One region of the Thalassotalea atypica genome, then DNA from elsewhere that is predicted to be linked to it. Evidence: predicted binding sites of a transcription regulator. Region 1 holds the regulator's gene; each other region holds the start of a gene.
What was found. The regulator sigma-54, encoded in region 1, starts transcription at its own class of promoters, with help from an activator protein. The targets are predictions, from matches to a motif close to GTTGGCACGNNNNTNGNNT.
Positions count from the first base shown of each region.

Region 2: the regulator sigma-54 is predicted to act here: its motif matches at 1,785-1,803, upstream of QUE03_RS05535 (EF-hand domain-containing protein).
Region 3: the regulator sigma-54 is predicted to act here: its motif matches at 1,654-1,672, upstream of flgA (flagellar basal body P-ring formation chaperone FlgA).
Region 4: the regulator sigma-54 is predicted to act here: its motif matches at 2,101-2,119, upstream of QUE03_RS13875 (DUF3192 domain-containing protein).

Region 1 is NZ_AP027364.1:715,068-718,218, forward strand. It holds gene lptA (lipopolysaccharide transport periplasmic protein LptA) at 1-109, shown strand, start outside; gene lptB (LPS export ABC transporter ATP-binding protein) at 113-844, shown strand; gene QUE03_RS03320 (RNA polymerase factor sigma-54) at 897-2,405, shown strand; gene hpf (ribosome hibernation promoting factor) at 2,438-2,725, shown strand; gene ptsN (PTS IIA-like nitrogen regulatory protein PtsN) at 2,728-3,151, shown strand, end outside.
Region 2 is NZ_AP027364.1:1,187,452-1,190,602, reverse strand. It holds gene QUE03_RS05545 (hypothetical protein) at 1-23, opposite strand, end outside; gene QUE03_RS05540 (sensor histidine kinase) at 20-1,522, opposite strand; gene QUE03_RS05535 (EF-hand domain-containing protein) at 1,883-2,197, shown strand; gene QUE03_RS05530 (hypothetical protein) at 2,306-2,632, shown strand; gene QUE03_RS05525 (hypothetical protein) at 2,923-3,151, shown strand, end outside.
Region 3 is NZ_AP027364.1:852,594-855,744, reverse strand. It holds gene QUE03_RS03980 (CheR family methyltransferase) at 1-656, opposite strand, end outside; gene QUE03_RS03975 (chemotaxis protein) at 693-1,622, opposite strand; gene flgA (flagellar basal body P-ring formation chaperone FlgA) at 1,787-2,479, shown strand; gene flgM (flagellar biosynthesis anti-sigma factor FlgM) at 2,549-2,860, shown strand; gene QUE03_RS03960 (flagella synthesis protein FlgN) at 2,872-3,151, shown strand, end outside.
Region 4 is NZ_AP027364.1:3,011,025-3,014,175, forward strand. It holds gene QUE03_RS13855 (patatin-like phospholipase family protein) at 1-137, shown strand, start outside; gene QUE03_RS13860 (Mpo1-like protein) at 233-535, opposite strand; gene QUE03_RS13865 (GNAT family N-acetyltransferase) at 542-1,195, opposite strand; gene QUE03_RS13870 (DUF2789 domain-containing protein) at 1,391-1,621, shown strand; gene QUE03_RS13875 (DUF3192 domain-containing protein) at 1,689-2,060, opposite strand; gene QUE03_RS13880 (hypothetical protein) at 2,232-2,543, shown strand; gene syd (SecY-interacting protein) at 2,647-3,151, opposite strand, start outside.

The DNA of each region.
Region 1 (3,151 bases):
TAAAATTGTCTACAACACACAAACTGAACAATTAAATGCAGAAAGTGGCAGTAGTGCAGATGAAACCGTGACCACGATATTAAAACCCAAAGCAAAGGACAAAAAGTAACGAATGAGCGAAGTTACATTAGAGGCCAAAGGGCTTGCTAAGTCTTACAAAGGTCGTCGGGTTGTCAAAGACGTCAGTTTAAAGGTCAGTCAAGGTCAAATTGTTGGCCTATTAGGCCCCAATGGTGCAGGCAAAACAACCTCGTTTTATATGATCGTTGGTCTAGTACCTAACGACGCCGGTGCCATTTTTTTAAACGGTGAAGATCTTACTTTATTACCTATGCACGATCGTGCAAGGAGAGGAATAGGCTACTTACCACAAGAAGCATCAATATTTCGAAAACTGACCGTGCATGACAATATCATGGCGATTTTGCAAACTCGAAAAGATCTAGATGATGTACAAAGACAAGAAAAACTGGAACATTTGGTTGAAGAGTTTAATATCGGCCATATAACAGATAATACAGGCATGAGTTTATCGGGTGGTGAACGACGCCGTGTTGAAATAGCTAGGGCATTGGCTGCCGATCCTCAATTTATTTTATTGGATGAGCCATTTGCTGGTGTAGATCCAATTTCGGTTGGCGATATTAAAAAAATCATTTTACACTTAAAAAATCGTGGCATAGGTATTTTGATCACAGACCACAATGTACGTGAAACATTAGATGTTTGTGAGCATGCATATATAGTTAGTCATGGTGAACTTATTGCAGAAGGTGATTCGGATCAAATTCTAGCGAATCAACATGTCAGGGATGTGTACCTTGGTGAACAATTCACGCTATAGTAATAGTGTGCTTAGCAACGTGATTACAACAATAGGAAATCAATAAACGTAGATGCGCCCATCACTGCAACTCCGCATAGGACAGCAACTAACAATGACGCCACAGTTGCAACAAGCGATAAAGCTTTTGCAATTGTCGACATTAGATTTGCAACAAGAAATCCAAGAAGCATTGGAAAGCAATCCATTGTTAGAAGTGGATGAATCAGTACCGTCAACTCAAGACGAAAAAGACACATCTATTGAAGAAGCGTCTTACTCTGCTAGTGCGGAAAATGAACAAGCTCCACAGTTAGACGGTAGTGAAGATTCAACACCAACCAATGACGAAGTCAGTACGACAGAAGTCATGGAAAAAAACGACATCCCTGAAGAGCTAAGTGTAGACTCTACTTGGGATGACAGTTTTAGTGCCGGCGTGTCCAGTGGCGGTGTTTCAGCCCCTTCAGAAGATTTTACCTACCAAGGTGAAACGAGCGAGTCAATCCAAGACCATTTACGTTGGCAAATGGATTTAACCCCTTTTTCAGAAACTGATTCAGCAATAGCTACAGCCATTATTGATGCGGTGGATGATGCAGGCTATTTGACAGTATCAAGCGAAGAAGTGTTGGAGAGCGTAGGCACTGAAGGTTTAGAACTTGACGAAGTTGAAGCGGTATTAAAACGTATCAATATGTTTGACCCTATTGGGGTTGCAGCGCGCACAATAGCTGAGTGTTTGACCATTCAATTAAATCAGTTTGACGAAAATACGCCGTACCTTAGCGATGCGAAATTGATAATTAAAGAACATATTGATTTACTTGGCAATCGCGACTATCGTCAGATTATGCGTAAGGCTCGTTTGAAGGAAGAACAGCTTCGAGAAGCTTTGCGTTTGATTCAAACGTTAAACCCTCGCCCTGGTGATGCAATTGTACAAGGCGATGACCAATACGTAATTCCTGATGTATCTGTTGAAAAGAAAAATGGTCGTTGGGTTGTTGAATTAAATCCAAGTACTGCACCGCGTTTGTCCATTAACCAGCAATATGCAGCATTAACTAAAACCATGAAGTCTTCAGATGATAACCAATTCATCCGTTCAAACCTCCAAGAAGCTAAGTGGTTTATTAAAAGTTTAGAAAGTAGAAACGATACATTATTGAAAGTATCAAATTGTATTGTCCAACGTCAGCAAGGTTTTTTTGAGTATGGCCCAGAGGCAATGCGTCCTATGGTGCTTAACGATATCGCTGAAGCTGTTGATATGCATGAATCAACAATTTCCCGTGTAACTACACAAAAATACATGCACACTCCGAGAGGGATTTTTGAACTTAAATACTTCTTCTCAAGTCACGTAAGTACCGAAAACGGAGGAGAATGTTCATCGACGGCAATAAGAGCTTTAATCAAGAAACTCGTCTCGGCAGAAACGCCGGCTAAACCATTGAGCGATAGTAAAATGGCAGAGCTGCTTGCAGAACAAGGTATTAATGTTGCCAGAAGAACGATAGCCAAATATCGAGAATCTTTGTCTATTCCTCCATCTAACCAAAGAAAGAGCTTACTTTAAGCCTTTATTCAACAACATAAGGATTTCCGCTTATGCAAATTAATCTTACAGGTCACCACGTCGAAATCACTCAATCAATGCGTGAGTATGTTAACTCTAAGTTCGCTAAATTAGAGCGACATTTTGACCACATTAATAACGTCTATGTTGTTTTAACTGTAGAAAAACTAAATCAAGTTGCGGAAGCGACCGTTCATTTAAACGGGAGTGAGGTTCATGCAAAAGCTGATAATCACGACATGTATGCTTCAATTGATGGACTTATCGATAAATTAGATCGCCAAATTCTAAAATATAAAGGCAAAATCACACAACATTAATCATGAAGTTGCAAGATATCTTAACTGTGGACTGCACTCAATGTGCAGTTCCACTCAATAGCAAAAAACGAATTCTTGAACATATTTGTAGTATTGCTACCAATAAAATCCCAGAACACACTAAATTTGAGCTGCTTGAAAGCCTGATGGAACGAGAAAAGATGGGCAGTACAGGTATTGGCAATGGTATCGCTATACCTCATGGACGGTTGAGCAAAACCTCTCAAGTTATTGCGGTGTTTTTAACCACGGAACAAGCATTGAGTTTTGATGCGATAGATAATCGCGCTGTGGATATTTTTGTTGCTCTGTTTGTCCCAGAAGATTGTTGTAAAGAACATTTATCTACATTACAAAGTATTGCTCGGCTTTTAAGTAATAAAAAACTCTGTAAACAAATTAGAAAAAGCTCCTCAAATGAAGCGT
Region 2 (3,151 bases), 470 kb from region 1:
AATATAAGGTGTAAATGGGTCATCTTTCCTTCTCCACTTTCGGTAATAAAATGGTGATCATCGTTCCGTTCGGCTCTGTATCTGCTTTATTTAAAGAAGATAAATTTTGAACGTTTATTTCACCCTTTAACCTAAGTAATAGTTCTTTTACGATGGTCAACCCTAGGCCACTGCCTTTAATGCTTGAATTTACCGGCGCTGGCCCTTGGTAAAAAGCGTCAAAAATTCTTGCTAGTACAAGCTCATTCATCCCCGGTCCTTGGTCGCTCACTTCAATACAAACCTTGTCTTGCATAGATTGACTGGCGATTCTTATATGCCCCCCCTGAGGTGAAAACTTGATCGCATTAGACAATAAATTATCTAAAATGACATTAAGCTGCTTGGTATTACACTGCAGCTTTGCTGGCTCTATTTGCAGGTCTATTTCAATTTCTTTACGTTGAATATCAAGCTTTCTGTCATCTATCGCCATCTCTATTTGTGGCTTAAGCTGCACATGTTCAGTGTCTTGTAGGCTGGTTGAGTCCAACACGATATTGAAGTCGAGCAAATCTTCAATTAAACATTGCAAGCGCGAAACACTAAGCTTGATGATTTTGACAATTTCTTGCTGATCGTCATTAAGCTCACCAACACTGTTGTCATATATAAGCTCGGTTCCTTCCCTAATCGCTGCCAAAGGTGTTTTTAGTTCATGAGAAATGTGTCTAATAAAGCTCGACTTTTGTAACTCCAATACATGCAGCCTGTTTCGCATTAACTCCAGCGCTTCTGCAATCTCTCTAACCTCGGTAGCGCCAGTCACGTGGATCGGTTGCTCAAAACTACCCTGCTCTAAGTCGTTTATTTTAGCTAATAACGCTTTCATCGGACTCGTTATAAGAACAATGAAAAAACCGGAAATCAAAAGTGAAATAGGAATAATGATCAAACTTTGCAGCATGGTTTCACTGACTTGGCTGGCTGAATTCTTAATTTCATCCGCTTTTAAATCAATTAGAGTATTACTGCGTTGCATTATTTCTTGGTTGATGCTGGCAAGCACTGTGAACTGCTCTTGCACATTGACTAACGCTAATTCATTTGCAGTAGTTGTTAAGAGTAATGCATTAATACTCTCAATTTGCTGGTGAAAGCGAGCAACAACGTCCGTCAGTTGAGTATCATTTTGGTTAACCAACGCAGTCATTATTTCGTTTGACAAATGCAATGCATGCTTTTGATATTGTTCAAGTAAATCTGACTCATTTAGAATCACGAACTGGCCGGCCAAGCGTTCCATTTTACTCATGGTCAAACTAAGTTCGCGATTGGTTTGATTGAGATCCGCCACGGTAAACACCGCCGTTGCACCCTGCTTAGCTAGCTCATTCACTTGACTCACGCTGTAAAGTAAGGCGATCGCCAACGGCAATACGACTAAGCCAAAACCGATTAATGTTAAGCGTTTAATCGATATCGCTGAGATAAAATGTAATATATGTCTATACAACACATATGGCTGCAAAATGGTCGTCACTGTTTTTCCTATTGGATTAGGTTGTGCCCAAAACAAAGCCTTTGTAGGGGATTTTCACTACAGAAACAAGACTGTCGCTGATCAACGACGTTTAGTGTTTTAGTCGATTGATTTCGTTACTCGTTGATTTTGTTGGCTTTAAGTCAACGCTATCGATAAATCAATAAACATCACCATGAACATTTAATTTTACCTGTTGCCAAATGGCGACACAAGCACTGGGATTTAAAGTAATATTCTCTTAATTTTCAACAAGTTAACTTTTGGCACGTGTTCTGCAATACCGTGTTCGACGATGTAAACTTGCTTCGGGTATATGACCTAACGCAAGTGATTTAATTTGAAAAACAAGGAATTATTATGAACAAAACACGTTTAATAGAAATCAGTGCGATAGTAATGGCTGCTACGTTAGCTACATTTGTAGTAAATGCAGATCAGGAAGTTAGGTTGAGCAACGTCAGCATTAAAACACCAGCTCACGCCACTAACAATCTAACGGCGCTATTCTCAACCATAGACACGGATAAAGATGGATTATTAAGCAAGTCAGAAATTTCTGCCAGTAAAAACGATCTCTTGATGAGAAATTTCAAAGCCATTGATAAAAATACCGACAACAGCATTAGCAACGAAGAACTAAGCGCATTCAGCGCAAAAATAAAAACAAAGTAAGCATTTTTAACTTGAGTGACCTCCCTCTAGTTAACATGCTCGCTAACTAGCACTCTATTTTGCCGGTTGTCTCCAACCAAGCGACCGGCCTTTTTAAGGTTTAGCATCATGCAACACATGACAAAACATATCCAAGTCGGAGACTGGATTTACGAAATCAAAGCCGTGCGTGCTTTGAAAGTTGAAAGCTATGGACAGCCTTATTCCGCAATTGCCAATATAAACATTAATGGAGACAGTGCGTATATTGACGGACTCCTAACCAAAGACGATGACCATTTTGATCGAAAAGATTTCAATAATATTATTAGTTTTTGCCGTAATTTAGACTTGGCCAATGTCCACTTTGACCGCTACAAAAATGGCACGATGCGCTCAGAAACGGTCAAACTTCAAAAAGCATCCCTGCCTGCATTCTTAAAAGTTGTAAGTTAACGTTTCAGTTTCATCAGGTGCATCACTTTTGTATCTGATGAAATCACACTCCATGCTCACCTTTGTCTTATTTTGTTGCACTTTTGTCAGCCCTTTGAGTGCCTTAACTACAAGCATTTTGATAAACTCGCCCGCTATCAATCAACGAATATTAGATAACGGATGTCTGATATAGAGTTATCTCTAGGCATTACTTGCTATCTATAAATTAAAACTAAAATAAAAACCATTTGAATTCGGCGTGCAGTAAAAGTGGCGTTCGAGTATTAAATAGGCATAGGGTATAAACAATGTTTAAGAGTATCTGCTTTTTAATAAGCTTGTTGTTTGTTTCAGTTTCCGTTAGCGCGGAAAATGCAAACAATCAGTCACAACATAAACAATATCATGAGGTTAAGATATCGCCTGACGGCAAAACTATAGCAGTCGCTATGGATGTAGAAGGAAAACGAACACTTGCTTTTCTTAATACTGCAAACATGGAGTATGTCGGCGGCTCTAAATTACCAAGGCTAAGTG
Region 3 (3,151 bases), 140 kb from region 1:
CGACAAAAAACTATGTCAAATCGTCCCATTAAGCTGTAACTATTTAGCAGGTTTAATGGCCTGAAATTAACTAATTTTTTTACATTGTCTTTTACTTTTAACATACCATTATCACCCGGTTCAAAAAACTGACGTTTTCGCTCCGTGGATAGCCCTCTAGCCAATGCCAAAGAGTCATAATGGCCGTATTTACAATGCTCAAGCATAGTATTTGAAATATCTGTGCCTGTAATTTGTACCCCGCGAGAAAATGACCCCGGCTTTGACTGGATATACTCAAGCACAGACATCGCTATAGAATAAGGCTCTTGGCCAGATGAACTAGCTGCCGACCATATTTTCAGTGGCATTCGGTGATTGGCAAACTCAGGTAATATTTTGGATTTAAGTAACTCAAATGGGTAGTCATCGCGAAACCACAGTGTTTCATTTGTGGTCATTGCATCAATAACTGCGGCACGTAACTGCCGCTCTACCGGACTTAAGGTACGCTTTACCAACTCAGCTAACGACTCAACGTCAAATTTTGCCATGAGTGGTGCGAGGCGGCTTTTAACAAGATATTGTTTATTCTCGCCTAAGACAATGCCGCACTGTTGCTCTAAGAACGTGCGAAAATCTTGATAGCTTTTATCGTCAAGCTGTCGTGGTGACACTAATAGAATTCCTATTTATAACTTAGCAACAGTTAATTATTCTTCAATCGCCAACCACTTTTTAACAGCGGTAGCTAATTCGTCAGGATGAAATTTAGGGATAAAATCTTCAGCGCCTACTTTTTCAACCATAGCGTTATTAAATACACCACTTAAAGAGGTGTGCAAAATAACCGGCATGGCTTTCAATTTATCATCATTTTTAATTTCAGCCGTTAACGTATAACCGTCCATTTCAGGCATTTCAATATCAGATATAAGCAGTGCTATTTTCTCACTGATACAGGTATCGCAATCATCACTAATCGCACGCAATTGATCCAAGGCATCTTGGCCATTCTTGGCCAAGATCATTTTCAGCCCCAGCGGCTCTAAAGCTCTACGCACTTGATTTCTTGCTACGGTAGAGTCGTCAGCGATCATGATCATACGCTCACCTAAACTTTCACCAACAGATTCATCAACAACGTCTTCACTTAACTCCGTAGAAACAGGGCTGATCTCATTTAAGATTTTCTCCACGTCTAAAATTGACACCATTTCATTGTCAATTTCAGTTACCGCGGTCAGGTAACTTGATTTACCCGCACCTTCTGGTGGCGGCATGATATCTTGCCAACTTAGGGTAGTGATACGCTCAACACCGGCAACCAAAAAGCCTTGAACACTACGGTTGTATTCAGCAATGATAATAAAGCAATTTTCAGTGTCTTTTATTTCAGAGCCACCTGTTGCTTTACTTAAATCAATCACTGAAATTGTTTGCCCACGAATGTGCGCAACACCTTTAATATAGGGATCTTGGTTAGGCAATGCGGTTAATCGAGGACACTGAAGCACTTCGCGTACTTTGAAAACATTAATACCAAATCGTTGACGGCCAACCAACTTGAACAGCAACAGCTCCAACCTATTTTGACCCACTAGTTGAGTACGTTGGTTAACTGAATCTAAAATACCTGCCATAAAAACCTCTTATAGAACCATGCATCCAAAATTAGGCACAATTCTTGTTTACACTAAATAAGTATGTGACTAAACGACCAAACTTTGACACTTTACTCGTCATTGTTGCTTTATATAAGCATAGACGAGTATTTATTTTTCCCTAATCTGTATATAAAAAATTTATGCGTAAAATAAAGCTTTTTCTAACATTTTTACTTCTACAGGCAAGTTTAGCTCAATTTAGCCATGCGCAAATTTTTGATCATGACTATATAGAAAATTTTGCTAAACAAGCGCTTGAATCATCATTAATTTCTACAGACGATAGACAAATTTCTGTCTCAATCTCTCCAATTGATCCCCGAGTAACTATAAAACCGTGTTTTTCAGAGTTAAGTGCAAATATACCTGAAAATCATAATAGTAGGAATGTAAATGTTGAAATTAGTTGTGCTGATTCGACGCCTTGGAGCTTATATATCCCAGCTAGGGTAAAAATTATGAGCCCTGTAGTAGTGGCGTTGACCGCCATTGATAAAGGCAGCCTATTAACTGGCGACAACATTGGCGTTAAGTTTATTGATGAAAAAAAAATCAGAGGCGAAAAACTCACTTCTACAGTTGAGCTTATCGGTGCAAAAAGTAGACGAAATTTATCTTCAGGCAGTGCCATCTCTCGTAGAAACATATGCGTAGTATGTAAAGGCGACTCTGTTACTATTGAAGCTCATTCTGCTGCTCTAAGCATCAGAACGGCAGGAGTGGCGATGATGAACGGTTATGTGGGCGATAAAATTAAGGTAAAAAATGAACGTTCTGGTAAACTAGTTAACGCTCGGATAAGCGGCTTGAATAGTGTAAAAATTAATTTGTAGTTTTAGTTAAGGTTTACGTCAAAATGCCGATAAAAGGGAAGTAGAATTAAATTTTTGATGTAGGATATTATGATGGCTATAAATATCAACAACTTGGGTAACAACAACCCAATTAACCAGAACTTGAAAAACCAAGCAGAAGCAAAGGCACAAGCACAGCAAACTGCAACGGCTCAGCAACCTAAAGCAAGCCAAGATTCTGTCTCTTTGACGCCACAGGCTCAAAAGATGAGTGAGTTACAAAGTAAAAGTAACCAAGAACCAACAATAAACCAGAAAAAAGTAGATGAACTTAAAAAAGCCATCGAAGCTGGTGAATATAAAATTAACCCTGAAAAACTTGCTGCAAGTATTGCAAAGTTCGAGTTTGATTTAATTTAAAAAGGTAAACCATGAGTGACCAAGGTACTTCAAATCCGTTATTAGAAGAACAATTTAACCTACTTAGCCAATTGGAAAAGTTGTTAGTTCAAGAAAAAGAAGTACTCCAACAGCGTGACTCAGAAGCATTAATTGCGCTTTCTCAGGTAAAAGAGCAACTTTTAGCTGATATTCAGACAAACGATCAAACCATCGCGACCAGCCAAGTATTTATACAACAAAAAAACAGTGGCCAACTATCTGAGCGATTAAACGATGTAGAAAGCTGTTTACAAAGATGTAAAGAGCTTA
Region 4 (3,151 bases), 2.1 Mb from region 1:
GCATCACCAATGATGCTGAATCGAGTATGATCAGTTACTTATTATTTGAAAAAAACTTTTGTAAACAACTAATAAAGTTAGGCTATGAGGATGCCTTGAACGAAGAGGCGAAAATACGCGAATTTTTGTCGCTTTAGTGTGTAACCAACCCCAAAGGCTAAACTGATGCTAATAAAGCTCAGCTAATTCAAGCAATACAGCCGTAAAATGAAGGAACACATAAAAAAGTACCTTACTTGGTACTTTTATATATTGCATCTTTGAGCATTTGCCAATCGCCAATAAAGCTATACCAAGGATATTTAAAGGTCGCAGGACGGTTCTTTTCAAAGAAAAAGTGACCTATCCAAGCAAATGCATAGCCACTAATAACACCATACAGTAAGAAGATTGGCGTCAAGGACATAATCGCCATAACAAGCCAACACAGCGCAACAATGCTTCCAACATAATGTAGAATGCGGCAAATTTTATTTTCATGTTGTGATAAATAAAATGGATAAAATTCTTTGAACGATTGATACTCTTTGCTCATCTACTTTTAATCCGTTGCCGGCTGTTCTCGGTAATGAACCATTAGCGTGCCTGAAACTTTTCCCACCTGAACTTCTTTCACATGCTGATAGTCAACATCTTCAAAGAATTTTCGATATTTCTCATTGGTGGCATAAACAGCAACGCCCTGACTTTGTGAATGTTCTTGAAGTACAGTATTTACGGCCGCCATCAAATAATGACCAAAACCATGTTGTTGATGTAACGGGTGGATTGCAATAAAAGATAACATATGAAACTTGTCTAGTGGCACAGCGGACATAACGGTTTTTTCTTTTTCCATCATTTGCTTGGTGCTGAAATACCCCGCACTCAGTAACATCTTTAGCCGCCAATGCCAAAATCGCTCACTACCAACTCCATCATCAGGACTATTTAAACAGGCTACGCCCACCATGGCTTCACCTAGGTATAGACCGACCATTGGCTGCTTAGCTTGCCAAAACACGCCAAGTTCTTCACGAATTGAGGCTCGTAAACGCTGCTCATAATCGTCTTTGTCTCCGTTAAATATTTCTAAGAAAACGGGATCATCATGGTAAGCTTGATACAATAACGAAGCTGCAAGCTTTAGCTCTTCAGCAGTTAGATATGTTGCTCTGATATCAACGTTTGTCTTTGTTGATACTGCATCTGTCATAGCATATTCCCCATTACTTGGTGTATTTATTGTCGAATAAATCGCTAATAAATAATAAACTTTGGTTAATTCTTATTCTTATTTTTTAGTGGTTCACCTTAACAGGAAGTTTAAAACTAGGTCAATATTTTATAAATTCGTCGACTAAAGCAACTATACTTAAGATAATAATTATTCATAAAGTTGGATGATGAAATGGATAGATCAAACCATACTTTGCCTTGTTTATTTGCCCAACTTGGCTTGGAAAATTCTGATAAAAATATTGAAGAATTTTTGAACCTACATCGTGGTATACCAAGCCACACAACACTTGCAAAAGCACACTTTTGGAGTGATGCACAAGCAAGTTTTCTATCTGACGCCATCTCCGAAGATTCTGACTGGGCAGAAATAGTTGATACCTTAGATACGATGTTACGCTAGGTCAGACAGACAGAGACAATAAAAAAGGGAAGCACTGCTTCCCTTGATTGATATACTATGTAAATAATTAAAGCATGGCGTAGGCTGTTTCACCCCAACTCACCAGTTGTCCGTTTTTAAAAATTAATGGCGTACATTCATCTTTAGTCGTCACACCATCTTTATGTTTGCGATTCGTACGGTAATATAAAACCTGAATGCTTTCACCGTCTTTTTGGTACACTTCATTAAAATCGGCTGTACCAAAGCGTGATTGAACATCATTAAACGAGCTGTTTAGCTCTAATCGCGCAATTTTTTTTCGGTTTTCAAACTCGCGATCTTCAAAACTGTGGCCCATAGAATAACCATCATCGTCACCACCAACGGCAACTACGCACCCTGTTAATCCTAAAGTCAATGGTGCAATAAGTAGTAAAGGTAAAAGTGATTTTTTCATCGTTAATTCTCTCAATTTCATTATTATGATAATTCTAATAAGGCAACCATCGCGCCAACTATTTAACCCATTGATTTTAAAGGGTATTGATATTAATCAGGTAAAAACCACAAGAATTAGTTAGTCAAATTAGCTAACATAGTTAAAATTTTCACTACCAAGTTAAGATAAATGACCATTAGAGATGAAATAATCGCCATTGCCAATCAACTGGCTAATCGAGGGAAAAAACCGACGGTCGCCTTAATAAAAAACAAACTCAGTAATTCGGCTCCATTGCCTATTATCATTTCGACTTTAAAAGGCTGGCAACATGAACCAGAAAATACCGAACTCCCCACCGTTAACAAAGAGCCTGAACAAACGGTAGAAGCAGCTAGTATTACATTAGAAATGTTAGAGCAGCGATTAGCCCCGCTCAAAGCTGATATTGATGAGATAAAGCAATTATTGAGAAAATTAGTTGAGAGCAAAGGTGGTTAGCCTTATTAAAGACCATATAAGGTAATGGGGCTGTTTAGGGCAATCAATTGTTTGTTAATCAAAATGATTTTTTGTATTGCCCTGTCCACAGATTAAATAAGAGTTAGGGTATTCTAGGCGTTAGTAGGCCAATAAATTCTGTTAAAGAATCAGCCAACTTTTTATGGGGCTCTTTGCCCACTCTCTCGACCCACACTTCACCGTTATCATTTTTAACGGATAAAATAAGATCTTCTTCGTTGGTAACACCAAAGAAAATAGTTAATTCTTGCTTGAGCTTTTGTTTCATCAACACATGACCAATAATGTTTTCTTGTAACCGCTCAAAATCAGGCTCACTCCACAAAAACAGCAAACTCAAATCACCGTGCTCACAGCTAGCATCAAGGCTATCACTATAGAGAGTTGTAAAGAATTCTTTAATATCAAGATGTAGATTTAGCTCCAAAGCCTTTTCTACATTACTCAATGACAATGACTCTTCAATAGCAATCGGCTGCCAACAATCAGCTTCCCCTTCCTTAAATGTTGAGACAAAACAAGGTGATGGCCATTCATCATCATGCTCAATTAATGGCAGGTGTGAATATTGTGTCTGATATGCCTGA